4 regions of the Candidatus Thiodiazotropha sp. CDECU1 genome follow, and region 3 is predicted to be linked to each of the others. Evidence: predicted binding sites of a transcription regulator. Region 3 holds the regulator's gene; each other region holds the start of a gene.
The links. The regulator FNR, encoded in region 3, switches genes on or off when oxygen is low (the NO sensors DNR and NnrR bind a similar motif). The targets are predictions, from matches to a motif close to TTGATNTANATCAA.

Region 1 (4,717 bases), 610 kb from region 3:
TGACGTCTGCAGGCTGCACGACATCACCCGTGTTGTTATCCCAGGCATTGCGTTCATAGGTCACGATCGCCGCGATCTCCAGATCGTTGAGCGAGCCCCAGGGCTGCATGGCGGTCCCCTCTTTACCCTTGATGACGATATTCAGGTGATCGGCAATTGCCCCGGTGGCAATGGCGGAGCCCTTGAGGGCGGGGAAGGCGGGTGGCAGGCCCAGGCCTGTAGCCTGATGGCAGGCCCCGCACTTGGTATCGTAGAGGGGCTTACCCTTAGCCATCAGTTCGTCCAGGCTCCAGGTCTTGTCGGCGCTTGCCTCAGCCGCGGCAGCCAGCTTGACCGCCTTTTGATCGTCTACCCAGGCCGCGAACTTCTCCTGTGAAACCGATTCCACCACGATGGGCATGCGGGAGTGCCAGGTGCCGCAGAGTTCGGCGCACTGACCGCGAAATACACCTTCACGGTTGAGCTCGGCCCAGGTCTCGGTGACATAACCGGGAATGGCATCCTTTTTCACTGCCAGTTCAGGTACCCAGAATGCATGCAGGACATCCGCGGAGGTGTGGAGAAAGCGGATCTTGACCCCAGTGGGCAGCACCAGGCGGTTGTCGACCTCGCGTAAATAGAGATCGCCGGACTCCTCCTCCGGTACATAGCGGCTCTCCACTTTGATATTGTGATCCAGATAATCGAACTCCCACCACCACTGGTGGCCGGTTACCTTCACATCCATGATGTTCTCTTCCTTTGGCACATCCCAGACCATTTTCAGCACCGCATCCGCCTTGCCCGCGATGGTCAGGTCCACGCCCAATACCATCACCGGCACGATGACCCAGGACCAGTTGCCAAACCAGGAGTTGTGAAACTCCTGGTCGGCTGGATAACCACGGCTCTTACGATGAAAATAGAGCGAATAGAAGACAAAGGCGAAGACGATGATCAGCAGCACAGTGGCGATAGTCATGGTCATCATATGAATATCGAATATCTGCTGGGCGACTTCAGCTGCGGGTTCGGGGAAGTTGACACCGTACTCAGCCGCAGCACTTCCCGTGGCTCCGGACAAAGCTGCCAATAGCCAGAAATTGCGCCTTGGCGAACGGTTGGCCTGTTTCAGGTTAAAACGAGAGTTGGTGTTGGAATCTCGTGTTTCTGTCTTGTGATTATTATGCATGCCGATCAGAAGCCCTCGATTGCGTTTCTAAGATTGTTGGCGAGCATCTCTCGCTCCTCTTCCAAAAGATTTTTGCCTATTTCTATGAATTCGCCATGGGACCCGATCATCAGACGGCTTGGATACCAGCCTTTGGGATCATGGTTTTGAATGATTTTCAGCCAGGCCTTGTGAAAACATCTCTCCGCTTTAGGACGGCGATTGTCACTAACCCTCACATGGGTCGCATCGATATGGATGATCTCCTGGGTATGGGCACAACAGCTCTGACAATAGATGGCGATGCCGACGATGATGATCTCCAGTCCGGTGAAGGGTAGGACCAGCCAGGCGCCGAGGGAGAGAAAATAGAGACTGACCAGACCGATACAGGCAGCAAAAAACAGGAACAGCCACTTGGACTGACTCCAGGTCAGGTTTCTATTGGGTTGGACGACGAGTACAGCTTCATCATCGTTACTAGTTCGGGGCGCCCTAAAGACCATTTGAGATCCTGCAGTTAGCTCTGACTGCCGATACTGCATGGCGTCGTTTTTTTGATCTAGATCAGTTGTTTTATTGATCTGGGTCAAGAGAATATGACAAAGTCGGGGCGAAACGCAATAACTAAGTTTATTTATCAGCTATTAAATAAGGTATTGAATATAAATTAGAATTATTGAATATATCTATTTTTTTACTTACTTTTGGTGGATTATTGTCAATTTGGCATGGATCAAGCCGCCATTGAGACAATCCTGATTTTCTGTTGATGGAAACCACCCTTGGTGGAAGCTGGGGCTCAGGTCTCAGTCAGCTGGACATTCGGAAAGGCCTGCTCGAGATCGAGTGACCAGATCTTCTCCGTCATGCTCTTTTTAAGGATTTCCAGACGTTCATGATGCTCCTCGTCAGCCTGATTCCGGTTGATCTTGTCGAGCAGTCCCAGGAACTCGGGTGACACAATACCTTCAGCCAGTGTTAACTGTAGTGCTTGGTTGCCGTCACTTACCTTCCAGCTGTACTCCATGTCACTCACGCAACGGGCCTCGGTGGTGCCGCAGGTCAATAGATATCGACCGGTGGAGACGCAGCCAGTGACATACTCGATGGTATCTCTCACTCCCGGTCCCGGGTGCCCGCTCTCAATGGTGAGTTTTTGCCGCTCCCAGGTCTTCTCGCGGGAGAGCAGCTTGGCGGCATATTGCAACATCCTGAAGGCGAGTGCACAGCCCCAGTAGGCATTGCCCTGATGGAATTCCAGCGCGCCCTGGTAGCTTAGTATCAGGGGTATACCCTTGTCATTTATATGGATGTCTGTGGATGTCATCAGCGTCTCTACCTCCATTGAATCTATTATAATTGATGTAGGTCGTTTAACTGTGTGAACTCGGGTGCAGGCAGGTCTGGCGATGACTATCTTGGTTTGGTGGTGTATTGAATTCTATCTCCCGTTAAACTATTCAGCATCCAAGCGGATGGTGAAAAAAGGGGGACAATAGAACGGTGTTCACTCCTGAATCCCCTCAAGACTCAAATCCCACACCTTGGCATACAGTCGATATGCAAACCCTGTTTCGCCGTGTCGACGGTGATGATGGTGGATTGTCGAAGCAAGAAGCGACTCTCCGTTTGCAGAGATTCGGTCCCAATCGTTTGGCGGAGCCCCAGACGCGCCATCCATTGGTGCGATTTCTCTATCAGTTTCACAACGTCCTTATCTATGTCCTGATTATCGCCGGGGTGGTTACCTCACTGCTGCAACACTGGCTGGATGCCAGCGTTATTTTTGGCGTGGTGTTTATTAATGCCCTGATCGGCCATATTCAGGAAGGCAAGGCAGAGAACGCCTTAAAGGCTATCCGGCAGATGCTGTCGTGCCGGGCAATGGTCCTGCGTGATGGGAAACAGATATCCATCGATGCTGAACAGCTGGTTGTGGGGGATGTGGTTCTACTCCAGTCAGGGGACAGAGTGCCGGCGGATCTGCGCCTGATTCAGGTCAAAGGACTACTTATACAGGAGTCTGCATTGACCGGTGAATCGACGGCAGTGGAAAAGAATGCCTTGCCACTCTCTCCTGAAGTAATGTTGGCGGATCGATCGAACATGGCCTATTCCGGAACCCTGGTGACCCACGGCAAGGGAAATGGTGTAGTGGTGTCCACTGGCGCCGATACGGAGATAGGCCGCATCGGTTCTCTGGTCATCGAAGTAGAGCAGGTTACCACACCACTCCTGCGCCAGGTGGCCCAATTCGGGCGTTGGCTGACAGTAGGTATTCTGGTGATCGCACTGTTTACCTTTTTCTATGGTGTGGTATTTCGGGACTACAGTATGACCGAGATGTTTCTCGCCTCTGTCAGTCTCGCGGTTGCGGCAATACCTGAGGGGTTGCCCGCTATCATGACAATTACATTGGCCATCGGTGTGCAACGCATGGCGCAACGAAACGCCATCATCAGAAAGCTACCGGCAGTCGAGACCCTGGGTTCAGTAATGGTGATCTGTACCGACAAGACCGGCACCCTCACCCGCAACGAAATGACGGTGCGAAGCATGGCAACCGCCGAACAGATCTATCAAGTGACTGGAACCGGCTATGATGCCCATGGGGCCATCGTCCTTGATGGGCATGAAATTGGCTCTGACGAGCAGTCCATGCTCAGTATGATGAGCCGCGTGGCTGTTCTCTGCAACGATGCATCCCTTGAGCTGCACGATGGAATGTGGCGAATACACGGCGACCCTATGGAGGGTGCTCTGTTGATCGCCGGTTTAAAGGCCGGGTTGGATATCGACATGGCCAATAAACAATACCCGCGCAACGATCTCATACCATTTGAATCGGAACACCGCTTCATGGCGACGCTTCACCATAGTCATTCCGGGAGCGCTTTTATAATGCTCAAAGGTGCACCGGAGCAATTGTTGAAACGCTGCAGCCAGCAAAAATCTTTGGCTGGAGATTGCCCCCTGGATCTGAAGCGTTGGACAGAATGTATTGAAACCATGGCGGGACAGGGTCAGCGGGTGCTGGCGGTAGCGGTGAAACCGGTTTCCCATGACAAGATGGAACTGAACTATGAGGATGTTGAAGATGACATGATTCTATTGGGTTTGTTCGGTTTGATCGATCCACCCAGGGATGAGGCTATCAGTGCGGTAAAGGTCTGTGCCCAGGCCGGTATCAGGGTAAAGATGATTACCGGAGATCATAGCATCACCGCCCTGGCTATCGCCCGTCAACTGAATCTGGTGAATACCGATCAGGTGTTGACCGGCCAGGCATTGGACGCAATGGATGATGACACCTTACGTGGTTGCGTTGCCGATATCGATGTCTACGCCCGGGTCACTCCGGAGCATAAGTTGCGTCTTGTCACCCAGTTGCAGGCAATGCGATGGGTTGTGGCCATGACCGGTGATGGTGTGAACGACTCGCCGGCATTGAAACGGGCGGATGTGGGTACCGCGATGGGATTGAACGGTACAGAGGCGGCAAAGGAGGCCTCTGAAATGGTGCTCGCGGATGACAATTTCGCTGCCATTGTGGATGCCGTCAAA
Region 2 (4,717 bases), 1.5 Mb from region 3:
CCCGAACCAAATTGTAATAATAATGCCTCACACCGGGAGTCACCGGTGTGAGGACTTTGCTTGGTTAAAGACTAACCTCTGCGATAGCGATCGACGCTGGCGCCACCAAATCTTCCGGCAGGTGTTTGAATTTTTCTACTAGCACGGGCCAGAGCAGATTGTAGAACAGCTCTCCTCTTACCAATACGGCATCCTTGGCAGGGATGGTGTAAGAGAGGATACGCTCTTCATAGGGCTTGAGGCGTGAATCGACACCGAGTTGGGTCGCTTTCGGCGGCAACGCCGGATCACCCTTGTCATCGGCCAGCAGATAGGCGAAATAGGCCTTGGAATCGCTCTTCGCGGGATGACCCTCAGCGTTCTGCCAAATCACATTGCCTGATGCATCGTAAGCGGCGAGTTTCAGATAGATGTTTCTGAACGGCGCGCCAGTGGGAAGACTGTGAGGCTGCATGTTCTTCAACTTCACAGTGGCATTCAGGCCATCACCATTTTTCACTGCATCCAGGGTGAACACGACACTGCGCTTCAACATGGCATTATTATGTCCGCCGCCCATACCATGATCCACCATGCCGCCAGCGACAGGCATATGACAGGACTGACAGTTGACGTTACTTCCCGCGTACTCGTTGCCAGTCTGGCAGAGTGGAACCCCGTGAGGATTGTTACGCTTGTCGTGACAGCCCATGCAGGCCGCATTGGTTTTCAACAGTCCCGGGTTTCCAGCCATCGGCAGGGCCTGGATCTTCTTGCCATCCAGCTCCACCTCACCCTCGGTGTGAGGATTGGGTTTTGAGTCATCGTCACTGCCTGCACCACCGAACATGTCGTCGGCTGCAGTCAGTTTTGCCAATCCCTGATTGAAGCCTTGCGGCCCTTGCAGTTCATTCTTACGCTCATAAGCCTTGAGACCCAACAACAGCTTTCCATCCTTACCACTGGTACCCTTGAACTTGGCCAGGGTATGGCAGGCAACGCAGTTGACTCCCTCGGAATAGGCGGGTTTGGCATCGAGCTTGGTTGTCTTGTCAACCGCCGCGTTGGGTGCGTGGCACTGTAAACAGATAGGATATTTGCCGGATGCCTTGTGTTTCACACCCTCTTCCACCGGGCTGCCGACAACCTTCTTGTAGAAGGTGGCATGGATCGGATCCTTCAATGCCGTACTTTGGGCATGCATCGACCCTTTCCACTGCTTGTAGATCTCTTTGTGGCAGTTTTTGCAAACCTCTGATGAGACGTGATGTATTTGCTCCTCTGTACCCGCCAAGGTACCTGAGGAAACCCCTAACAGAATCAATGATGAAAATAGCAGACTTAGGGCAAGAACCGCCCTTGAAGCGAAGGCTGCTTCCATGGTATCCCTCCTTATTTTTTACTGTTTCTTAGTGAGAAAGAACTAACTACTTTTTATTCTTCTCAGCAGAGAATAATACACATATGGAGTGAGATGCCAAATAAAAAACATGATCGAAGTTGATTGAGCGCAGTTGATTAATCGACCTGATTAGTAATTACCCTGTTATTTATTGGTAGTTTAGGCATATGCCCAATCTATATAAGCGAATTGTGTGTTAATATTTTGACAGGCCTCAAAAAACCACTCCTATGTAAGCCATCCACTGCAGCTCTGAATTCATCAGAGTTTCCTTGAATGATATATGTCATGGGAATGACAGGTCTTCATGATACGATTATCATGCAATAACCTTTAGCGAAGGTATGCGGAAAAAAGAACAATATAGCTGGGTCGTCATCTAAAATTCCAAATCGAACAATGCCTCATGCAGTATCTGGCTAGGATGCACGAATTGACACTCCAGCTTAAGGAGACCGTTAATGAATCCATCCTGTATGAGGCAGTTTCTGTTTTGTATTCTCATTTGCACCCACGCTATATCCTTTGCTGCCAAGGTCAGCATCGACCCAAGCGAATGGGGTGATCCGCTTGGCGAGGAGTGTGTCAGTTGTCATGAGAAGAGCTCGTCCGGGTTGGCACAACAGTGGCACAAGAGTGCCCATGCCGAGGCCGGCGTCAACTGCCTGGATTGTCACAAGGCATCCGTTGACGACATCGATGCGATCACCCATGAAGGACAGGTCATCGCCACCATCGTATCCCCCCTGGATTGCTCACGCTGCCATACGGTGGAATATGAGCAACAGAAGGGATCCGTCCATTCCGAGGCGGTAAGCCTGATCGAAAACAGGCTCCCGGCCTTGGCCGGACATGTGGGCGGCGACGCCATTGTGGCTGCCGGTTGTGATCAGTGCCATGGCTCGAAGGTCGAAGTACGCGGCGATGGTTCCCTGGATCCACGTACCTGGCCCAATTCCGGTATCGGCCGGATCAACCCTGACGGATCCAAGGGCTCATGCTCATCCTGTCATGGCAAACATCGCTTTTCCAAGGCCCAGGCCAGGGAACCCAGTGCCTGCGTGAGATGCCATTCAGGACCGGATTCACCGGACAAGGGGATATACGAGGCGTCCAAGCATGGCATGTTGTTTGTGTCACACCGGGATGAGATGGCCCTGGACAGCGATAGCTGGATCGCGGGGAAGGACTATGTGGCCGCACCCACCTGTGTTACCTGTCACATGGGCGCCGCGGGAAAATTGAAGGCCAACCATGATGTTGGTATGCGTAATGCCTGGAGTCTCAACACACCCGTTTCGACAAAACAGTACCTGGTAGTGTTCGAGGATGGCGAGAAGCTGGAACTACCCGCGTCCGAAGCCCCTCCCAAGCGAGGCAGCGAACTCACAAAGGCCGATGGCAGCATGGGTAAGGTCAAGGCCGTCGCAACACCAAAGCGCAGACGCCAAGCCATGCAACTCGTTTGTCTTGAGTGCCATAGCAAGGCATTTACCAAGAGCTTCATGGACCAGTTCGACGCTGTCGTGAATCTGTTCAATGAAAAATTTGGCATACCGGCAACGCAGATCATGCAAGCCCTCTACGCGGAAGGTCTGTTAACCCCCACCCCCTTTGATGAGCCAATCGAGTTCATCTACTGGGAATTGTGGCATGACGAGGGGGCCCGTGCCCGGCATGGTGCCTCCATGGCCAGCGCCAACCACACCTGGTGGGAGGGCATGTATCTGGTCGGAAGGAATTTCTATGCCCATTTCCTCCCCCAAGTGAAGCAGATTGCAGGGAAAGAGAGGGCAGATGAACTGATCCAGAAAACCATCGGATCCTCCGAGCATCACCAGTGGATGAAGCAACCCCAAAAGACCAATCCAATCCTCGGATATGATCGAGGGTCAGTCAGCACTGGGAAAACGGAAAATGAATAGTAAGAGACCGCTCCACTTTATTTCCCGCAACATAATCTATGCACTGGTCATTGGAGGCATCGCCGGGATCGTTTTCATGCTGTTCCTGATCGAATTTGACCATCTGACCAGTTCTGAGGAATTTTGCACCACCTGCCACTCCATGGAGATTGCCGCTGAGGCCTACCGGGAATCGACCCACTATAATCCGGTATCGGGGGTTCGCGCCTCATGCGGTGACTGCCATGTATCCGAGGGGATCTTCGCCGCCACCTGGGATCACATCATGGGCGGTAAGGATCTGTTGGCCCAGATATCGGGAAAGATATTCGGCCCCGACTATGACGACCCGGTGATCAATGCACTGCATCTGCCAGGCGCCGCATTCGAGGCCCGAAAATGGTTCAAGTCCACAGACTCGGCCACCTGTAAACGCTGTCACCTGCTCGAGGCAATACAGGGGATGCGGGCAAACACCAACTCCATCCACACAGAAGAGACTCAAGGCAAGAGCTGTATCGACTGCCACATCAATCTGGTGCACCGAAAGGTGCCGGACGAAAAGACCTTCAAAAAAGAGCGCTGGCAGAAAATGGTGGAAGAGGAGTTTGGTCTGGCACCAGGGAGCGCAGAGCAACTACTGTCTCAATAGATGAGACACTACTGAGCCCTGATGCCTGAACTGCCGTTATTGCATACAGTCCTTGAAACTCTTACCGGGGATCAGACTGAGGATCATTGCAAGCAGCATAACCACGGGGCTGAACAGAACCATACCCAATGCTACTGGCTGGATGATCAATAGTCCGATGTTGGAAGCTAGCCAGTGTGCGACGACCTCTAGCAGAATTCCGCCAATCAGAAGCACACCTGCCAGGGTGACGACTTTGCGCAGATGTTTACAGTTGAGAAATGACATGATACACCTCACTACTCGCGTATTAGTCATTGATAATATAATGTCAAATGAATCTTTCATAATCACTGATAATTCTCAATCGCTACTGAAACTCAGTTGAGGATCAACCTCTCTATCAATAATTAGCGGCTATATTAATAGTTTCTAAAATAATTATATACCTTTTTTGCATATTTTTGTAGCTTTCGTGATCCAGATCCCCAATCACCATGAGCTGGCATTGATATCTTACTTACTGATTAATAAAGATATTTTTATAAATTACCCATGTAATCATTGCTTTTCCCTGATCTAACTACACCAGTCTGGGGTTGTTCCATCATCTATCTGTACTTTATTTGCACAAGTATATATATCTATTTGTTTTTACTAATTTTTTAAACATAAAAGCCAAATCCCGCAGGGATTATGGATTTTCACTCTCCTCGAGCTCCATATAGTCCTGGGGTTCGAAGCGTGGAGTACAGAGCGCAAGAAATATCAGGTCCTCATCACCGCTATTTCTGATGCGTT
Region 3 (4,717 bases):
TTGCTATCGGACTCCAGACGACACTGCTGCCCACCCAGGCGCATGGTTCCACCCAGATCCGACTCCTCGGTACGTTTCTCAACCTTGCCGTCCGCATTCAACCACTCAGTGATCAGCCCGATGACCGGGTGTGGTGTGTCGCGCTTGAACTCGGTACTGTGGGCACCCTCCAACCCGGCCACATGACGGGCAAACTCAATCACTGCAACCTGCATCCCGAGACAGATCCCCAGATAGGGAATGCCATTTTCACGGGCATATTGAACTGCCGCAATCTTGCCCTCAACACCACGATTACCGAAACCGCCGGGCACCAGGATGGCATCCATCCCCTCCAGGCTATCAAGCCCGCTCTTCTCCAGCTGTTCCGAATCAACATAGTGAATCACCACCCGGTTGCCGGTATGGACTCCAGCATGTACCAAGGCTTCAGAGAGGGATTTATAGGCCTCCGTAAGATGCACATATTTCCCCACCATGGCGATCTTGACCTCTTCGGCCAGGTTATCGAGACCCTCCAGGAACGCCTCCCATTCAGACAGGTCTGCCGGTGGCAGGTCCAGGTTGAAACGCTGATTGACCAGTTCGTCCATCTCCTGGGCATGCAGCAGCACTGGAATACGATAGATAGAGTCTGCGTCTACTGCGGATATAACCGCCTTTTCCGGTACATTGGTGAAAAGCGCAATCTTTTTGCGTTCGGTTTCAGGCAGGGGCCGCTCGGAACGGCACACCAGAATATCGGGTTGGATACCGATGGAGCGCAACTCTTTGACCGAGTGCTGTGTCGGCTTGGTCTTAATCTCGCCGGATGCCTTGATATAGGGCACCAGAGTCAGATGCATGAACATCACCCGTTGCGGCCCCAACTCCACACCCATCTGACGGATCGCCTCCAGAAAGGGCAGTGACTCGATGTCACCCACCGTGCCACCGATCTCCACCAGGCAGATATCCTTATCATCAGCACCCAGCAAGACACTCTCTTTGATCTGATTGGTGATATGGGGAATCACCTGCACAGTACCTCCCAGATACTCTCCCTTGCGCTCCTTACGAATCACGCTGTCGTAGATCTGGCCGGTAGTGAAGTTATTGTTCCGCCCCATGGTACTGCGGATGAAACGCTCATAGTGCCCAAGATCGAGGTCGGTCTCGGCCCCGTCATCGGTAACGAAAACCTCGCCATGCTGGAATGGACTCATGGTACCCGGATCAACGTTGATGTAGGGATCGAGCTTGATCATGGTGACATCGAGCCCGCGGGCCTCGAGCAGTGCAGCCAGGGAAGCGGATGCGATTCCTTTACCAAGGGAGGAGACAACACCGCCCGTAATGAATATAAATCTAGTCATGAAGCTTCTAGTTAATGCGCTGGAAAAGGGAAAACGGACGGAAGGAAACAGTAACAGATCAGACCGCCTCTCTCAATCGCATTAATAGTGAGCTAATGCGACATAACTCTTGCAATAGTCTCATAAGGACATTTTATTTAAGCGCCCTAGGGTCTATAATCGATTGGCGATTTTCGCAATAACAACCACAGAGACCAGTTGGCTGTTACTCGGTGTGACTAAGCCGAACAGAACAAGGATTCTTGATATTAGCCACTAACCATTTATCAATGCGTAACGACCAACTACTTGTTTCCATTAGAAAAAGTAGTCAATAAAAAATCAATCTTAATTATATGAGGAAGAAAGCATGATTAAATTTGCTAAGGTCCTGAGCGTCGCTGCTCTCGTTGCTGTCTCCACAACCGCATCAGCATGGTGGGGCGGTCCCGGCTATGGTAACCGTGGCTGGAACAACGATGGCTGGGGCGACGGCTGGGGCGATGGTTCCGGCGACTTCAGCTTTGGTATGAGTGGCAGTGGGCGTGGTTCCGGCTATGGCCGTGGCAATAACTACTATCGCGACTACGGTGGTTACGGTCCTTACGGCTATGGCGCGCCATATGGCTATGGTGGTGCCCCGTATGGCTATGGTGGTGCCCCGTATGGCGCCCCATACGGTGGTGCTGCACCTTATGGCTACCCACCTGCAGCCCCGGCTGCGCCTGCTGCACCCGCTAAATAAGCGATCAGCCAGGAGCACTAAAAAAGTCGGCCACATGGCCGACTTTTTTTATTGGATATGATCTAAGATAATAAAAATCCTAAAATTACTTGATCCGGATCAAGAACATCTGGAAAAATAGGAGGGGAGAAATCCCTAAAAGAGTGCACCTTGAGTTGGAGCGGTTCCTTGACGAATAGAAAAGTTGTTTCATTTGAAAATATCAAGGTCGCCTGCAAAAACTGCAGTCTTTCGACCCTTTGCCTCCCCATGGGACTCACCCCTGAAGACATAGAACGCCTGGACTCCATTATCAAGCGAGGTCGCCCCTATCATCGCGGTGATCATCTCTATCGGGGTGGCGACAAGTTCCATAGCCTCAGAGTCATCACCAGTGGCTCGGTCAAAACCTATTCACCCAATGAAGATGGCGGTGAACAGGTACTTGGGTTTCACCTGCCGGGGGAACTGATTGGTTTGGACGCCATTCAGGACGACAACCATAACTGCTCTGCAATCGCCCTTGAGACCACCGCTGTCTGCGAGATCCCCTTCTCTCAACTGGAATCCCTGAGTTCCATCATGCCGAGCCTGCAGCATCAGATGTATCGCCTGCTCAGCCGCGAGATCGGCCAGGAGACAGAGATGCTGACCCTGCTGGGCAAAAAGAGTGCAGAGGAGAGGCTCGCCACCTTCCTGCTCAGCTTTTCCGAACGTTTCAAACAGCGCGGATTCTCAGCCAGTGATTTTTTTCTCAGTATGTCACGCCACGAAATCGGCAACTATTTGGGGCTTGCGGTAGAGACAGTCAGCCGATTGTTCACCCGCTTCCAGGACGAGAGCCTGCTGCAGGTGGAGAGAAAGCATGTGCAACTGCTGGACATCCCCCGCCTGTACGAGATCGTCCAGGGTACAGACCGGGCTAAGTCGACTCAGTCCCGAATCTAATGCTTTTTTAACCAGACACAAGACTCACCCATGGCATCCAACTGCAACTGATGGGCTTCGAGTTCCTGCTGATTTGCATGAACGACCTTCAACGCCGGCCTGTTCGACGGCAAACGTTGGATAGTGTCAGCTGAGTTATCGCCAAATTCATCGGTGGCGACACCATCCAATACCAGTGAAGCCTGCCCTCCTGTCATCATCAGGTAGACATCGGCCAGTATCTCGGCATCCAGAAGCGCGCCATGCAACTCTCTGTGAGAATTATCGATATCGTAGCGTTTGCACAGGGCGTCAAGGCTGTTTCTCTGGCCCGGGTGCATCTTTTTCGCCATCACCAGGGTATCGGTGACTGCGCAGAGTCCATCGATTCTCGCAAGGCTCTGCATAAGACCTAATTCATGGTCGAGAAAACCAACATCGAAGGGGGCATTATGGATGATCAGCTCCGCCCCACTCACATAATCGATGAAGTCCTGCGCCACATCGCCAAACCTGGGCTTATCCTCCAGAAACTCGTTGGTGATGCCGTGCACCTCTATGGCTGCGAAATCGATCTCCCGATCTGGCTGCAGATATTGATGGAAGTTATTTCCGGTCAACCTGCGATCAACCATCTCCACACAACCGATTTCGATGATCCTGTGGCCCTGCTCCGGTTCCAGTCCCGTGGTTTCCGTGTCCAGTACTATTTGTCGCATCAGTTCAAAATTTCCTCGATCCCCCGGTTGGCCAGATCATCCGCCAGCTCATTCTCCGGATGGCCGGAGTGACCTTTGACCCAGGCCCACTCTACCTGATGGCGTTTCACCTCCGCATCCAGCATCTGCCACAGATCCGCATTCTTGACCGGTTTTCTGGCCGTCGTTTTCCAACCATTCCGTTTCCAATTGTGGATCCATTGGGTGATGCCATTTTTGACATACTGGGAATCGGTGGTCACCCTCACCCGGCTTTTCTTCGTCAGGCTCTGCAAACCCCGGATGACGGCCAACAACTCCATGCGGTTGTTGGTGGTCTCAGGCTCACCGCCGAACAGCTGTTTTTCATGTCGGCCATAGCGTAAGAAAACCCCCCAGCCCCCGGGGCCGGGATTCCCGCGACAGGCGCCATCACTATATATTTCTACAACTTGAGCCATCTGAATTTCTCATCGTGGGTTCTGCTGCGGTGGGCAGGACCCGTTTTTTCACCCGCCATTTTGAGCGCAGCGGTGTCACGATAACCTCCCGCTTGACCGCGAGTATGACATATACACCAGCAAGCCTTGGATAGATCTTTTCCCCAATCCCCTCCATGAAGGCGAGTCTCTGCATAATGGGCAGGTGGGATACCGGGGGTCGGTAGTGAAGATAGACCACCTCTTCCAACTCAAAGCCAAGCAATGAGAACCAGTCCTGGATCCGCTTCCCGCTGAAGAAGTGCCCGCACCAGGGAACAGAGGTGGAACGCAGGTGCAACAGACGCCACAGGCCCCATTGACTCCAGGGATTGAAACCACTCAGCAGCACCTTACCCTGAGGGATCAACACACGTTCCACCTCCCGCAGGACTTGATGGGGATCGGCAGCAAAATCGAGGGTATGGGGCAACACCATCCCATCCACACTGTCGCTGGCAAAGGGCAGGCGATGGCTTTGGGCTCGCAGACCTACCCCCGAGCTATCCCCCCCGATCCCCATGACAACCCGGTTGCGGGCCGGACTCTGCTTGA
Region 4 (4,717 bases), 1.1 Mb from region 3:
CACATTGAGCGGAATGGCATCGGGTTTGCGTCCTGCATTGAGGTGGCAGTTGCTGCAGCGCAGCCGATTGCCTGAATAGCGGGCACCAAAGCGTTCGGTTTCAGTGACGATGCGGTAGCCGAACACCACATTGCTGTGGTAATCGTCCAGATAACTCCGCTTGAGTAACTCATCTATAGCGATGGGGGTGTCAGCAGCCACGCGCTCCATGGGCAGCAACCCCAACAAGAGAATGAAGGGGTAGAGAAATCGGCGATATCCAGCTGCCTGATGATCCTGTTTAGGTGAAATAGAGTCTGTGCTGTTCAATGTGCTCTGAGCACTCTAAATTGCATTGGCATGGTATGGTTAAGACCGGTGTCATTGAATCCTGCTAGTGGCAGCCCGCCCTTGAGTGGGAGGAATTTACCACACATAGTATGGTTTTTTCACCCTAATGTTACTGTTTACAAGGCCCTAAACGTTTACCTGTCGTCTTCGAGTTCATCAGAACACCCCCTAGATCGATGTTAATGACCCCCTCTGCAGTATCGCCGTAGTAGGTGATGCTTCCCTGGCTTGTGGTTACGCCAACCGAGCGTGTGCAGCTTATGTTCCAGGAAACCTTATCCCCTTCCGTAATGAGATCGATGGTTTCGCAGGCCTGTCCCAATTGACTGTCTTTGGGTACAAAGTCAGCCCTGGTGATGCAAGTGGTATAGGAGGTGGGTGGTAATAGCTGCATCGGCATGCCAGGCGTATTCAGCACTGCGGTCCAGTGCCACAATCCCGGATTCATATTGATCTCCGAGGCATAGACATCGTACGAGAGTAGCGCGAAAAGCGACAGCGAGGCAGGGATTGTTCTGTTTTTCATCAGGCACCGGTCCATGAAGATTAGTCAGCGGCAATCAATCTACCTGTTTTGGGGAGGCGATGACGCGATCTGACGCACAGGGTAACAAAGCTTCACAGCCATACTTGGCCTGCTATTTGCTGTTGATAGGTAAAGGCATATTCAATAGGAGAACAGCATTGGTCACACAGCTTTGGATTGGATTGCTATCACTCTCCGTACTGGTATCTGTGAGTATACAGCTGTTAGCCCCGGGTTCCGGGCTGATCGCGATCATTTCAGGTCTTTTACTGGTGGTAGGCGGTACCCTGCTGACAGCGATCATGAGTCATTCCCTCAACTCCGTGTTGATGCTTTGGCAGTTGGTCGCCGATTTTCGTCACCCGCCCGCCAACATGGATGACGATGAGGAGGGCTTTTCACGCTTTCTACAGGCGGCAAATTACTTCCGCCGCGGCGAGATTCGGCCGGCAGAAGCGGTAATACAGCAGATTTCAGAACCGCTGCTGCGCAGAGGCACCCAACTGGTGTTGGACGGTTTTCCCCGTGACCAGGTGACACTTACCCTGCAGCGCCAGATTGCAGAGGACAGGGATCATTTACGCCGACCCGCCGAGATGCTGCGTGCCATGAGTGGTTATGCCCCTGCGTTCGGCATGCTTGGGACACTACTCGGCCTGGTGCAGATGTTGTTTGGCCTGGGTTCCGGAAACCTGGCTTCAATCGGCGCCGCCATGGGTTTTGCCATGCTGACCACTGTGTATGGCCTGGTATTGGCCAACCTGGTGTTCAAACCCCTTGCCAGTAAGTTGGAGCAGCGCGGCAGACAACTGATCACACGCCGGGTCGCACATCTGCAGGCAGTCATGATGTTATGCGACAGGCAACATGCGGAGTTGATCAGGGAGATGATGAATGAGGTCAACGCCAGACAGGACATGCGCCAGGCAGCCCATGAATTACAACTTATTACCAGCCCTGACCAGAATGCCGCCTGAATAGGTGACAGCCCATGACAACCACGAGCGGGAAGAGAGAGATGCACCAAAAACCAGCTACGGGAGGGGAGCTCGATAGCAGTGCCTGGTATGCCTGGGAAGTTGAAGAGAATGATGGTGGTTGGCTGTTGACCTATGTGGATGTGTTGAGCGTGATACTGGCCATGCTGGTTGTGCTGCTGGGGCAGATGGCAGTGCAGCATCTGCAGACAACGGATGAGGATAGCAGGATGGCGGCCACCTATGAGGCTGTTCCCAGTGACGAGCCGACGCTTGAAGTGCAACAGCCACAAGCACCGGTTCAAGTGGATGAGGAGCCGAATCAGATTAGTGATGCCGAAGCCCGCCTGGTAGCAGCGATAGAGGATCGCTTTCAGGACGAGGTGACAGTGGTGCAAAAGGATAAAGGCATCTCATTGGAAATCGCCGATGTCATTCTTTTCGATTCAGGTAAGGCGGAGCTGCTTGACGAGGCTTTTCCCATACTGCAGAAGCTCGCAATGACTTTGCAGGAGATTGGTGAGGCGGACATCGCCGTAGAAGGTCATACCGATGACCGCCCCATACTGGGTGGCAGGTTTGAATCGAATTGGGAACTGGCCGCTGCTCGCGCCAATGCAGTGACGCGTTTTCTCCTGAGTCAGGGTTTTGCAGCAAAACATCTGCGTTCCGTAAGCTACGCGGATGCTCATCCGGTGGCTGATAACTCGGACCCGACCGGGCGTGCTGAAAACCGCCGTGTCAATCTTCGGGTGGAGTTTTTGCAGTAGCGCGCTCTTTTCACAGCATCCAATTCATGAATGGATGAGCAATCCTTAATTTCCTAAAATCTGTCGCCCGATGTGACAGACTCCCCATTTTGATCGCCCATCTACGCCACATTTACCAATTCTTGATCAAAATCAAGTCTCCTCTATCCATCTATGCTCAATTCTTATTGGGTATTCGATTTATACGCGATCTATGGAGTGGCTGAGTCATGGGATTACATAAGGTTGGTGTTGCTGCATTGATAGGGTGCTTGACTGTTTCGTGTGGAGGAGGTGGTGGCAGCAGCGATGACAGTGATAATACCAATACATCTACTGCATCTATGGCTGAGTTGGGAAAGAAACTGTTTTTCGATACCAATCTCTCCAGTGGCAGCAACCAGGCGTGCAGCTCTTGTCACGATCCCTCAAATGGTTTCGCCGATCCTCGTGTCAGTGTAACTGCTCCGGTTTCAGAGGGATCGGTTGGTGGTGCCTTCGGTGATCGAAATGCGCCAACTGCTGCCTATGCCGCGTTTGCACCTGCCTTCGGTGAGGTCGCGGATCAGGATCAGACACCGGAGACAGACTCAAAGTACCAGGGTGGACAGTTTCTGGATGGACGTGCCGTTGATCTGATTGAGCAGGCCAAGGGCCCCTTTATCAATCCGGTTGAAATGAATAACGCTTCCGAAGCCGAGGTTGTCGCAAAGGTGCAGAATGCTGAGTACGCAGCGGATTTCATTGCCATATTCGGTGCAGATGCTTTTAGTGACACAACCACCGCCTATCACAATATCGCAACCGCAATTGCAGTATTTGAAGCAACCTCTGAGGTCAACAGTTTTAGTTCGAAGTTTGATGCCTATCTGCTGGGCAACTACACATTGAACGCCTCGGAACAGCGAGGTTTTGATCTGTTCATGGATGCGGAGGTGACTAAATGTGCAAACTGCCACACGGTGGGGGATACACCAGAAACCTCTCTTTTCAGCAACTTTCGTTATTACAATATAGGTACACCGGTAAACGTGAATAATCCTGCTTATCTGGCAGACAATTCGTTTGTCGATGATGGTCTTGGCGCCAGCAGTGCGATAGCCGAGTCAGATAGAACAAGCGAACGGGGTAAGTTTAAGGTGCCAACCCTGCGTAACGTGGAGCTGACTGCGCCCTATATGCACAATGGGGTCTATGCAACCCTGGAAGAGACGGTGTTGCACTATGATATTCAGGTTGCGAACCTGTTCATCACTCCCGAAGTGAATGACGACAATATCGCGGCTGAAATGAACGCGGGCACATTTATTGGTTTAGGTTTGTCAGATCAGGATCGAGCCGATCTTGTCAATTTCATGCTGACCTTAACCGATGGCTATTTTTAAATATGGACCCATTCAGCGACGTTTTCTGGTCTTTCCCTTTCTCGGCCTGTCAGGACCTACACGAATTATGCTGCCGCTAAGGTCCCTGCCATCGAGTGCGGCAATAGCGGCTCGGGCTTCGTGACCCTCCATATCGATTGTAGCGAAACCTTTGCAGTCACCACTAAAGAGATCCTTGGCCATTTTAAGGGAACGCACAACGCCGTATTCTGTAAACAGCGCTGTCAGGCTCTCTTCTGTAGTTGATCGTGGAAGACCACGAACCGATAGGGTAATCATTGACCTGTTCCTGATAAGAGTGATGAAAGATCTATCCGTGCATCCCTGTACGGATATTGCCCGTTGGTTCGCGGAAATGACAGGATGCCAAAGTGAATGGCAACGGGTGAAAAAAGGTTTACAGGGGGACTACGTTGTCAGCCTGCGGACCTTTCTTACCCTCAACCTCAGTAAACTCCACCTTTTGACCGTCTTCTAAAGAACGGTGTCCTTCACCTGCGATGGCGCGAAAATGGACGAAAAGATCCTTGCCGTTCTCACGCTCGATAAAACCATAACCCTTACCGCTGTCGAACCATTTTACGGTTCCTGTCTGTCTTTCTGACATCTGTCAAATACCTCAATAAATTTCACTTACGTCCATCTCATAGGATAGACCTTATCCACGAATCTTAGCAGACGCTATGCTGCTCGATTCGGTGACATCTGTAAGGAGGCAGCGAATATGAGGCGCTATAGGCAGGGCATAGA

Region 1: R2K28_RS13195 (DUF2244 domain-containing protein) is a predicted target of FNR. The motif match lies at 1,730-1,743, and genes of this name have one in related genera.
Region 2: R2K28_RS09250 (multiheme c-type cytochrome) is a predicted target of FNR. The motif match lies at 1,658-1,671, and genes of this name have one in related genera.
Region 4: R2K28_RS11180 (cytochrome-c peroxidase) is a predicted target of FNR. The motif match lies at 2,726-2,739, and genes of this name have one in related genera.

The regions. Positions count from the first base shown of each region.
Region 1 covers NZ_OY734020.1:2,903,013-2,907,729, reverse strand. The annotation lists gene coxB (cytochrome c oxidase subunit II) at 1-1,171, opposite strand, end outside; gene R2K28_RS13195 (DUF2244 domain-containing protein) at 1,177-1,656, opposite strand; gene R2K28_RS13190 (hypothetical protein) at 1,953-2,480, opposite strand; gene R2K28_RS13185 (cation-transporting P-type ATPase) at 2,714-4,717, shown strand, end outside.
Region 2 covers NZ_OY734020.1:2,040,594-2,045,310, reverse strand. The annotation lists gene R2K28_RS09255 (cytochrome c family protein) at 65-1,360, opposite strand; gene R2K28_RS09250 (multiheme c-type cytochrome) at 1,843-3,306, shown strand; gene R2K28_RS09245 (cytochrome c3 family protein) at 3,299-3,937, shown strand; gene R2K28_RS09240 (hypothetical protein) at 3,974-4,204, opposite strand; gene R2K28_RS09235 (cupin domain-containing protein) at 4,611-4,717, opposite strand, start outside.
Region 3 covers NZ_OY734020.1:3,510,373-3,515,089, forward strand. The annotation lists gene R2K28_RS15975 (CTP synthase) at 1-1,355, opposite strand, end outside; gene R2K28_RS15980 (sulfur globule family protein) at 1,705-2,079, shown strand; gene fnr (fumarate/nitrate reduction transcriptional regulator Fnr) at 2,248-3,006, shown strand; gene dnaQ (DNA polymerase III subunit epsilon) at 3,003-3,704, opposite strand; gene rnhA (ribonuclease HI) at 3,704-4,144, opposite strand; gene R2K28_RS16000 (class I SAM-dependent methyltransferase) at 4,119-4,717, opposite strand, start outside.
Region 4 covers NZ_OY734020.1:2,454,214-2,458,930, reverse strand. The annotation lists gene R2K28_RS11200 (c-type cytochrome) at 1-309, opposite strand, end outside; gene R2K28_RS11195 (DUF3617 domain-containing protein) at 440-856, opposite strand; gene R2K28_RS11190 (motility protein A) at 1,015-1,833, shown strand; gene R2K28_RS11185 (OmpA/MotB family protein) at 1,848-2,603, shown strand; gene R2K28_RS11180 (cytochrome-c peroxidase) at 2,813-3,967, shown strand; gene R2K28_RS11175 (RNA recognition motif domain-containing protein) at 3,980-4,246, opposite strand; gene R2K28_RS11170 (cold-shock protein) at 4,365-4,574, opposite strand.